Regions from separate parts of the Streptococcus pluranimalium genome, predicted to be linked through region 3. Evidence: predicted binding sites of a transcription regulator. Region 3 holds the regulator's gene; each other region holds the start of a gene.
The links. The regulator HrcA, encoded in region 3, represses chaperone genes, less so after heat shock. The targets are predictions, from matches to a motif close to TTAGCACTCNNNNNNNNNGAGTGCTAA.

Region 1: a site for HrcA is predicted at 1,505-1,531, ahead of C0J00_RS07535 (ATP-dependent Clp protease ATP-binding subunit). Genes of this name have one in related genera too.
Region 2: a site for HrcA is predicted at 2,042-2,068, ahead of groES (co-chaperone GroES). Genes of this name have one in related genera too.

Annotation. Positions count from the first base shown of each region.
Region 1 is NZ_CP025536.1:1,487,827-1,491,205, reverse strand. Features, by position in the region: gene C0J00_RS07535 (ATP-dependent Clp protease ATP-binding subunit) at 1-1,362, opposite strand, end outside; gene C0J00_RS07530 (YkuJ family protein) at 1,652-1,882, shown strand; gene C0J00_RS07525 (amino acid ABC transporter permease) at 2,160-2,846, shown strand; gene C0J00_RS07520 (amino acid ABC transporter ATP-binding protein) at 2,846-3,379, shown strand, end outside.
Region 2 is NZ_CP025536.1:171,076-174,454, reverse strand. Features, by position in the region: gene groL (chaperonin GroEL) at 1-1,570, opposite strand, end outside; gene groES (co-chaperone GroES) at 1,724-2,008, opposite strand; gene C0J00_RS00955 (PTS fructose transporter subunit IA) at 2,152-2,442, opposite strand; gene C0J00_RS00950 (PTS system mannose/fructose/sorbose family transporter subunit IID) at 2,463-3,296, opposite strand; gene C0J00_RS00945 (PTS mannose/fructose/sorbose/N-acetylgalactosamine transporter subunit IIC) at 3,298-3,379, opposite strand, start outside.
Region 3 is NZ_CP025536.1:1,856,279-1,859,657, forward strand. Features, by position in the region: gene dnaK (molecular chaperone DnaK) at 1-610, opposite strand, end outside; gene grpE (nucleotide exchange factor GrpE) at 826-1,371, opposite strand; gene hrcA (heat-inducible transcriptional repressor HrcA) at 1,396-2,430, opposite strand; gene C0J00_RS09440 (glucosaminidase domain-containing protein) at 2,556-3,152, opposite strand; gene C0J00_RS09445 (M15 family metallopeptidase) at 3,149-3,379, opposite strand, start outside.

The DNA of each region.
Region 1 (3,379 bases), 370 kb from region 3:
AACGTGTGATTTAAGGTCGTCAGCCAAATGAATTAATTGACTTTGTTCTTTTTCTTTGAGATCGCCGACTGGAATATTAGTTTTTTGTTCAATGATGGCTTCGATATTTTTTTCAGTGATGACTGGAGTATCGTGGTCATCGATTTTTTGCGCTTGCATTTCTTTGTATTTAGCAATTTGGTCACGGAAATAAGCTGCGCGTTCATAATCTTCATCTCGAGTCGCTTGAGCTTTGAGGTTTTCGGCTTCCACCAGACGTTGATCGATTTCTTGTGGATCAACAAAATTTAAGGTTAAATTCATTTTAGATCCAGCTTCATCAAGTAGATCGATAGCCTTATCTGGAAGGAAGCGATCTTGAATGTAACGATTTGAAAGGATAGCTGCCGCTTCAATCGCATCAGGGCTATATTTGACATGGTGATAGTCTTCGTATTTTGGTTGAATACCTTTTAAGATGGTGATAGTTTCCTCAACACTTGGCTCATCAACTTTGACGGGCTGCATACGACGTTCCAGAGCAGCATCTTTTTCAATGATACGATATTCATTGAGAGTAGTAGCACCGACTAGTTGTAGCTCACCACGAGCTAGAGCAGGTTTTAGGATATTGCCGGCGTCCATGTTTCCATCACCAGCATTACCTGCACCAACAATCTCATGAATCTCATCAATGAAGAGAATCACATCTTGACGATTACGGATTTCTTCCATGAGTTTTTGCATACGTTCTTCAAATTGTCCACGGATGCCTGTCCCCTGAACAAGGCTGACAACATCCAAACGGATGACTTGCTTTCCTTGGAGTTTTTGAGGAACATCAGCGTCAACAATCTTTTGAGCCAGTCCTTCAACGACAGCAGTTTTACCAACACCTGGCTCACCAATGAGGACAGGATTATTTTTGGTACGACGGTTTAGAATTTCGATAACACGAAGGATTTCTTCATCGCGACCAATAACGGGATCAATATCGCCTTGGCGTGCAATATCAGTGATATTAATACCGAACTCTTCTAAGAGTCCTTGAGGCTTTTGTTGAGCACCGCCTAGTGGAGCATTTGGATGACGATTTCCAATTCCATTGTTTCCTCCCTGACCACCAGATTGTGTTTTAGGACTGTTTGGAAGGTCACCGCTGAAGGCACGGAAGTTATTTAAGTCACCGAAGAAATCATCAAAAAATGGATTCATAGAAGATGATGCGTTTTCTCGACCCAGATTAGATAAAAGGTTGTTTTTGGGATCTGTTTTCATAATTTGATAACAGTTTTGGCAAAGATCGACTTGTTTCTGTTTACCATTAACATTAGTATATAAATGGATAGTTGATTCGTTTAATTGACAATTTTGACAAAGCATAGACATACCTCGCTTTTTGAGAGATTTTTACAATAAAGTCATAATGATAATGTCCAAAATATTTTTTGGTCAAATATAGTCAAACTTTATCTGTTTTTATTATAGCACTATGGAGCAACATTGCAAGTAAAAAGTTTAAAAATTAGCACTCTAATTGAAAGAGTGCTAATACTAACTGCTTACCTTTATGAAAATCATCTTTATTATGAAAATAGTGGATTCGGAGTTACTTTGCCATTCATTTATGGTAAAATAAGAAGGACTAATATAATAAATAGAGGAGTTTGATATGGAGTCACATTTAGTGAGAATTATTAACCGCCTTGAGCTTATGGCGACAGATGGTGGTAATTTAAAACGTAACTTTGAACGTGAAGGAGTTGTTGTTGCAGAAGTAGCATTTAGCAATGATCCAGAAAATGGACCAGTTTTTACTTTGCGTGACGTTGAAGCTAGAGAAACTTATTCATTTGATAGCATTGATCTGATTGCAATGGAAATCTACGATTTGCTTTACTAAGATGATTGAAATGAGTTGGGGAACTATTTCCCAGCTTATTTTTTTTGAAATGAGATTGATGATACTTTTTTTGTCAGATACTATATAAAATAGATAGTAATTGTCAGTGATAAAAGTCTATACTTGCGGGCTTATTGCTATCGTTACTGATTTCTATAGCCTTCTTAAAGTCATCATCGTTCTGTTAATGAAAATTTGCATAAAAATACTAAAAACATTGTTTTTTATACGCATATATGCTATGATTGTTTTTATATTTTATTAACAGGAGTTCATTATGGATTTTTCATTCCTTCCCAAATATTGGGCCTACTTTAACTACGGTGTCTTAGTGACGATTATGATTTCAGCTTGTGTCGTTTTCTTTGGGACTATTATTGGTATCTTAATTGCTTTATTAAAACGCAGCTCCTTTAAACCTTTAGCATGGTTGGCAGGTATTTATGTTTGGATTTTCCGTGGAACTCCCATGGTTGTTCAGATTATGATTGCTTTTGCTTGGATGCATTTTAATGGCGCACCAACGATTGGTTTTGGTGTTTTAGATATGGACTTTACCCGTCTACTACCAGGTATCATCATTATTTCATTAAACAGTGGTGCCTATATTTCGGAATCTGTTCGTGCTGGTATTGAGTCTGTACCAAAAGGTCAGCTGGAAGCGGCTTATTCACTTGGTATAAAACCTAAAAATGCTATGCGCTATGTTATTTTACCTCAAGCGATAAAAAATATTTTGCCAGCCTTGGGTAATGAATTTATTACGATTATCAAGGATAGTTCACTGTTACAAACGATTGGGGTAATGGAGCTTTGGAATGGTGCCCAATCTGTTGTAGCGGCGACTTATATTCCTGTTGAGCCATTGTTGTTTGCGGCATTCTATTACTTAATGGTTACAACAGCTATGTCAAGTTTATTAAAACTTCTTGAAAAACGTATGGGTAATGGAGGGACGCTCTGATGACAGAAACTTTGATTTCAATTGAGAATTTACATAAGTATTTCGGTAAAAACGAAGTCTTAAAAGGTATTGACCTTGACATTTATAAGGGTGAAGTCGTGGTTATCATAGGACCTTCTGGATCAGGGAAGTCAACTTTTCTAAGAACCATGAACTTACTGGAAATCCCAACCAAGGGTAAGGTTACCTTTGAAGGTGTGGATATTACAGACAAAAAGAATGACGTTTTTAAAATGCGTGAAAAAATGGGAATGGTTTTCCAACAGTTTAATCTCTTTCCAAATATGAGTATTTTGGAAAACATTACCTTATCGCCGATTAAAACAAAAGGGTTATCTAAATCTGAAGCCGAAAGCAAAGCCTATGACCTTCTTGATAAAGTTGGTCTTCGTGACAAGGCGAATGCTTACTCTCCAAGTTTATCTGGAGGGCAACAGCAACGTATTGCCATTGCTCGTGGCTTGGCCATGGATCCTGATGTTCTCTTATTTGATGAACCTACATCAGCTCTTGATCCAGAGATGGTAGGAGAA
Region 2 (3,379 bases), 380 kb from region 3:
GTTCTGGTTTGTTAGCCACAACGGCTTCTGTTGTCAATATGAGGCTTGCTACGGAAGCTGCATTTTGAAGGGCTGAACGGGTTACTTTCACAGGGTCGATAATACCTGTTTCAATCATATCTACCCATTCACCAGTCGCTGCATTAAAGCCTGTTCCGACTGGGCTGTTTTTCAATTTATCAATGATAACAGAACCTTCGTAACCAGCGTTATAAGCAATTTGACGAACGGGTTCTTCAAGCGCACGAAGGACGATGTTACGGCCCGTTGCAGCATCACCTTCGAGTTCAAGAGCGGCTACTTTTTCAATGACATTAACAAGAGCTGTTCCACCACCGGCAACAATACCTTCTTCAACGGCTGCACGTGTCGCATTGAGGGCATCTTCAATGCGAAGTTTCATTTCTTTGAGCTCTGTTTCAGTAGCTGCACCAACTTTAATCACAGCGACACCACCAGCTAATTTAGCAAGGCGTTCTTGCAATTTTTCACGGTCAAAGTCTGATGTTGTTGTCTCCAATTGTGACTTAATCAGGTTAACACGATTAGCAATAGCTTGAGCTTCGCCAGCACCTTCAACGATAACAGTGCTGTCTTTATCAACAGTGATTTTAGCCGCTTGTCCAAGCGCAGCCATTGTTGCATCCTTCAATTCAAGACCAAGGTCTTCTGTAATCACCGTACCACCAGTCAAGACAGCGATGTCTTCTAACATGGCTTTACGACGGTCACCAAAACCAGGTGCTTTGACAGCGACAACATTGAAGGTACCACGAATCTTGTTAAGCACAAGCGTTGGGAGGGCTTCGCCATCAACATCATCAGCAATGATGAGTAGTGGACGTGTTGTTTTGAGAACTTCTTCAAGGAGTGGTAGGATGTCTTGGATGTTTGAAATCTTCTTATCTGTAATCAAGACAAATGGATTTTCAAGGTCAGCTACCATTTTCTCGTTGTCAGTTACCATGTATTGTGACAAGTAACCACGATCAAACTGCATCCCTTCAACGACTTCGAGTTCTGTTTCCATACCACGAGACTCTTCAATAGTGATAACACCATCGTTACCTACGCGCTCCATAGCTTCAGAGATGTACTCTCCAACTTTTTCAGAACGTGATGACACCGCAGCAACTTGAGCGATAGCTTCTTTTCCTGAAACAGGCTGTGAAATGTCTTTAAGATCCGCAACTGCAGCGGCGACTGCTGATTCAATCCCACGACGAATACCAATTGGGTTGGCACCAGCTGTGACATTTTTAAGCCCTTCACGGACAATTGCCTGTGTCAAAACAGTCGCTGTAGTTGTACCATCTCCGGCAATATCATTGGTTTTTGAAGCGACTTCAGAAACCAATTTAGCACCCATGTTTTCAAAATGGTCTTCTAATTCAATTTCTTTTGCAATGGTCACACCATCATTAGTAATAAGTGGTGACCCAAAAGCTTTTTCAAGGACAACATTACGTCCTTTAGGACCAAGCGTTACCTTGACTGTATCTGCTAAAATATCAACACCGCGAACCATACTCTCGCGAGCATCTGATGAAAATTTAATGTCTTTTGCCATAATTAAGATATAAAGGGCGTTAAGCGGACAATAGCAAAATAGGGAACCTGTTGACGACGCGAGCGTCTAAACAAGGTTCATCTTTTTGCAGCCGTCCGTAGCCCGTATTCAGTTAAACTTAGCACGAGCTAGCCCTATCTCCTTTCTATTCCTTTATTCTACAATCGCTACAATATCTGATTCACGGATAATAGACACTTTTTGGTCTCCATCTTTGACGTCAATTCCTGAACCATTTTCAACCAAGACCTTATCGCCAACAGCAACACTTGGCGTTACTAAATCACCAGTAATGGTACGGATACCTTGTCCGACAGATACCACAGTAGCTGTTTGTGTCGCTTCATGAGAAGCACCAGCTAAAACGAATCCACCTACTGATTTTTCTTCTACTTCTTCAAAGGTTACGACCACGCGATCACCTAAAGGTTTTAACATAAATACGCCTCCATACTATTGATAAAAATCTTTTTAGCACTCTTTATCACCGAGTGCTAATCACAATATTTATTATAACACTTGGTCAGCAATCATCAAAGTAAAAAACGCTAAAAACAAAAATGTTTTTAGCGTTTGATAAACTAGCGTGATTGTCCTAGTTTGCATTCAAAATCTTCAATAACTTTCGAGACATTTTTCTTACCTCGATAAATACCATAACCAAATAGTATCATACCTAAGCTACCGATAATAAGTAAAACAAGACCAAATATTGTCAGCCAAAGATTAACCTGATGAAAGATGTCAAATAAAACCACTCCAACACTTGATACAATAAAGAATAGGGAGAACCATCGTCCTAAATTTTCAATCATATGTTTTTGGTAGGCAATTTCTGTCTCATAACCTTTAATCATGTTTTGAGTCATCATTAAAGCACTACTCCTTATAACTAGTAAGAAAGACCTGGATCAAAGAATCCAACAAGTACACCGACAAAAGCAATAACCACTAGGAGAAGCATAACCTTGATAGGTGACATATTTTTCTTAGCCATTAACCACCAGCAGAAAACGATAAAGATAGCTGTCAATAATCCTGGATACACAGCATCCAACTGATCTTGCAAGACTAAATAAGGTTTCTTAGCACTTCCTAAGCTGAAAGATGTTTTGACAGATACCCATGTTGCGGCAACCGCTCCGATAACCATACCACCGACAATTCCGATAGCTTTACGAATGGCAATCCCTTGAGGACCTACTAGGAATTCTACAGCCTTATCCCCAAGCTCATAACCTTTGAAGTAGGCAAAACGCATACCAAAGTAAGCTAGTAAATTCCAAACAACGATATAGAAAATCGCACCTGCTGGAGAGCCACCTGTTGAAAGACCAAGCGCAATTCCTAATAGAACTGGAATCAAGGTTCCGACAATCAATGAATCCCCGATACCTGCAACTGGTCCCATAAGACCGGCACGCATCCCGTTGATAGCTTCATCGTCAACAGGTTCTCCATTGGCACGTGCTTCTTCCAGACCAGCAGTCACACCGACAACAACCGTACCAAGTTGTGGTTCTGTATTAAAGAAAGCTGTGTAGGTTTGCATGGCATTCTTTTGAGATTCCTTATCATCATAGAGTTCTTCAATAATTGGAAGCATTGATGTTAGGTAACCAAAGGTTTGCATGTGCTCTTGAGAAAAGCAAGTTAAATGTCCATAATACCAATGATGGAAGGACTTAGTCAAAGTCTTTTGGGAAATTTTCTTCATATCTGCCATCTTAAATATCCTCCTCTTCTTCATCATCTTCCAGCTCTGCTACGGCTGCAACGAGACGAGAGTTTGCCTTCAATTTTGCCATA
Region 3 (3,379 bases):
GGTCAAAGTCATCACCACCAAGTTTGTTATCACCAGCAGTTGCAAGAACGTCAAAGACACCATCACCGAGTTCAAGGATTGATACGTCAAAAGTACCACCACCAAGGTCAAATACCAAGATTTTTTCGTCTTTGTCTTGTTTATCAAGACCGTAAGCAAGAGCAGCTGCTGTTGGTTCGTTGACAATACGTTCTACTTCAAGACCAGCAATTTTACCAGCGTCTTTTGTAGCTTGACGTTGCGCATCGTTGAAGTAAGCTGGAACAGTGATAACTGCTTTTTCAACTTTTTCACCAAGGTAATCTTCAGCGTAACCTTTAAGGTATTGAAGAATCATTGCTGAGATTTCTTGTGGTGTGTATTCTTTACCGTTGGCAGCAACTTTTTCAGAAGTTCCCATTTTTGATTTGATAGAAATGATTGTTTCTGGGTTTGTTACTGCTTGGCGTTTAGCTGCATCACCAACAATGATTTCACCGTTTTTGAATGACACTACTGATGGTGTTGTACGGTTACCTTCTGGGTTAGCAATAATTTTACTTTCTGTTCCTTCAAGAACTGCAACAGCTGAGTTAGTTGTACCTAAGTCAATACCGATAATTTTAGACATATGTTTTTTCCTCTTTTTTTATTTGCTTTTCTTTGTGATACTCTTCTTAAGTAGTGCGGATGCTAGTAACCGCCTACGGCGTTTCATAGTTACTACGGCGAAGAGTATCGGTAAGGCTCACTTCGTTCGCTTCATTGCTGACGCTATAAAGGAGATTTTTTTATCAATTTTCATAGTTTATTGTCATTTCGGACAATTTACGAACTGTTATTTAGTTAGTTGTAAACTACCACCATTGCTGGTCTCAAGAGACGGTCATGCAATGTGTAGCCTTTTTGGAAGACTTCTGCAATCGTATCTGCTGGGTGGTCGTCATCTGCTGGAAGGGTTTGAACTGCCATGTGAAGGTTGTGGTCGAAGCTTTCAACGTCAACTTCTTCAACACCTTCTTCTTTAAGGGCTTGGATGAGGCTATCACGCGTCATTTCAAGTCCTTTTTTAACATCTTCTGTCAACCCTTCAACAGCAAGGGCACGTTCCAAGTTATCTAAACTTGGCAAGATTTTTTTAGCCAAGTCTTGTGAACGGTAACGTTGCAAACTTTGACGTTCTTCGTTGGCGCGGCGTTGGATGTTTTGCATCTCTGCGTGAGCACGAAGGTATTTGTTTTCAAACTCGTCAGCACGTTCATTGGCTAAGTCTAATTCTGATTTTTCAGGAGCCTCTTCTGACTCAACGGTTTCGTCAACAATTTCTTCAGTGACTGTTTCATTATCAATCGTTTCATCAACGACTTCTTCATTTTTAATATCTTCTGACACTTTGTCACCTCTTCTATTTATACTTTAATTCACTTCGTAGTGATTACCACTTAAATAACGATAGTAGTCAGCTAACTTCAAGGCTAGAACTCGGCTGACTACATTAATCAGACTAATCATCCGTCGGTAATCCATTTCAACAGGTCCAATCACACTCAAGAGTGCGAAGCCTCGATAAGGAATCAAGAACTGATGTCTAATGACGGTTAGATTAGCAAGAGCGGGTTCCCTACTATCTGCCACTTGGATAGTGGTCGGCTCTTTCTCAGATAAACTGCTACGCATTTCCATAGCAACCTTGGCCTCATTATCCAGAAACTGATACGTCGGCAGATCTGCATAAGTTAGAGCATTGACCTTACCTGAAATCAGGATAGTTTCACGGAACAGCCCTTGGAAAATATAATCAAACAGATCCAAAATGTTATCCGTAATCGTAAAATACTTGTGAATAACCTGAGGCACTTCTGTCAATAATTTATAGTGAATATCCAAGACTGCTTTACCAAGGAAACGTTCGTTAACCAGGTTTTTCAAGGTTTCCAAATCCTTGGACAAGAAATTCTTGGGAATAGCGAACTGAACTGTCACTGGCTTAGAATCATCTAGCATCATGACAGCTAAGGCGTCATGATTGGACAGCTGCACTAACTCAAAATTGGTCAAGCGTTGATGCTTCGGCTCAACATCCAAGATGACAGATGTGTAACCTGTCAAATCTGCTAACAGTTGACTGGCCGTTGCAAAGATATCCTCAAGACGAAAAGCTTCATAATCAAAAGCCTTAATGACCTGATAAACATCTTGCTCATCAATACTATCTAATGCCAATGAGTTTTGAACAAAATACTGGAAACCAGCTTTACTCGGTAAACGACCACTTGAAGTGTGAGCCTTTTCCAAAAATCCAAGTTTTTCCAGTTTAGCCATTTCATTACGAATGGTTGCTGAACTAGAATCTATAGCAGTTTGCAAAGCTTTGGAGCCAATAGGCTCATGCGTTTGGGTAAACATATCAATGATTAAATTTAAGATATCGTTTTGTCTAGGTGTAATCATAGAACCTCCCTCCACGCCTTAGCACTCTTTATCCATGAATGCTAATTTATGTTTCTAATTATACACCTCTCCTAGCGTAAGTCAAGCGAAAAACTCAAAAAATTAGCACTCTTTATCCATGAGTGCTAATCAATCTGTTTATCATATTTTTCTAAATCATATTCTTTAATGATACGTTCAAGTTGATTGGCATAATCATCATCTTGAGTGTAATCGTAGCGGTAAAAAGCTTGGGCTGCAACACTAATGCTAGAAGCGGTTGCTAGGATCTTATATAAATTTTTATTGGCTAGACTACCATCTTTTAAGCCTGCTAAATAAATCTCCAAAGCATGATTCCAAGATGGGTAAATAGCATAGTCTCTTTCGACCTCGCTAATATTACCCTCGTTACGTTCCATGTTACTTAAACGGATACTATCCTCGCCTGGTTTGGCAGGGATAGCAAATAAATTATTATACTTGGCAGCTAGTAAATTCTGACCAAAATTAGAGTCATAAGCTGCTTGGGCAATCAAAACTGACGGTCTAATCCCATAATAAGTTGATAACTCTTGCACATCAGGAGCAATTTTTTCAATAAAGCGATCATTATCCAAGCCTGTAGCCACTTTTTTCTCAGCTGATAAACTTCCGTAGTTCAAAGCTAATGGTAAGATACCAATCAATATAAAAGCAATTGCAAGACCAATAAAAAATGAAAATTTAAACCGTCGTCTCACTCTCTCTCCTCCAACTGCTCAGTATATTCTTCTAAAGTTAAACCATGATCGGTCATATAACGCGCTGACGCTTTACCAACATATCTAAAATGCCAATCTTCATAACCTACTCCTGTGAAATCCGTCTTTCCATCAGGAAAGCGAAGTACAAAACCATAGTCAGGTGCCATTTGATGAATTTCTGACATAGTAGATTTATCTGCCTGATTTAAAGCATCCACAGTACT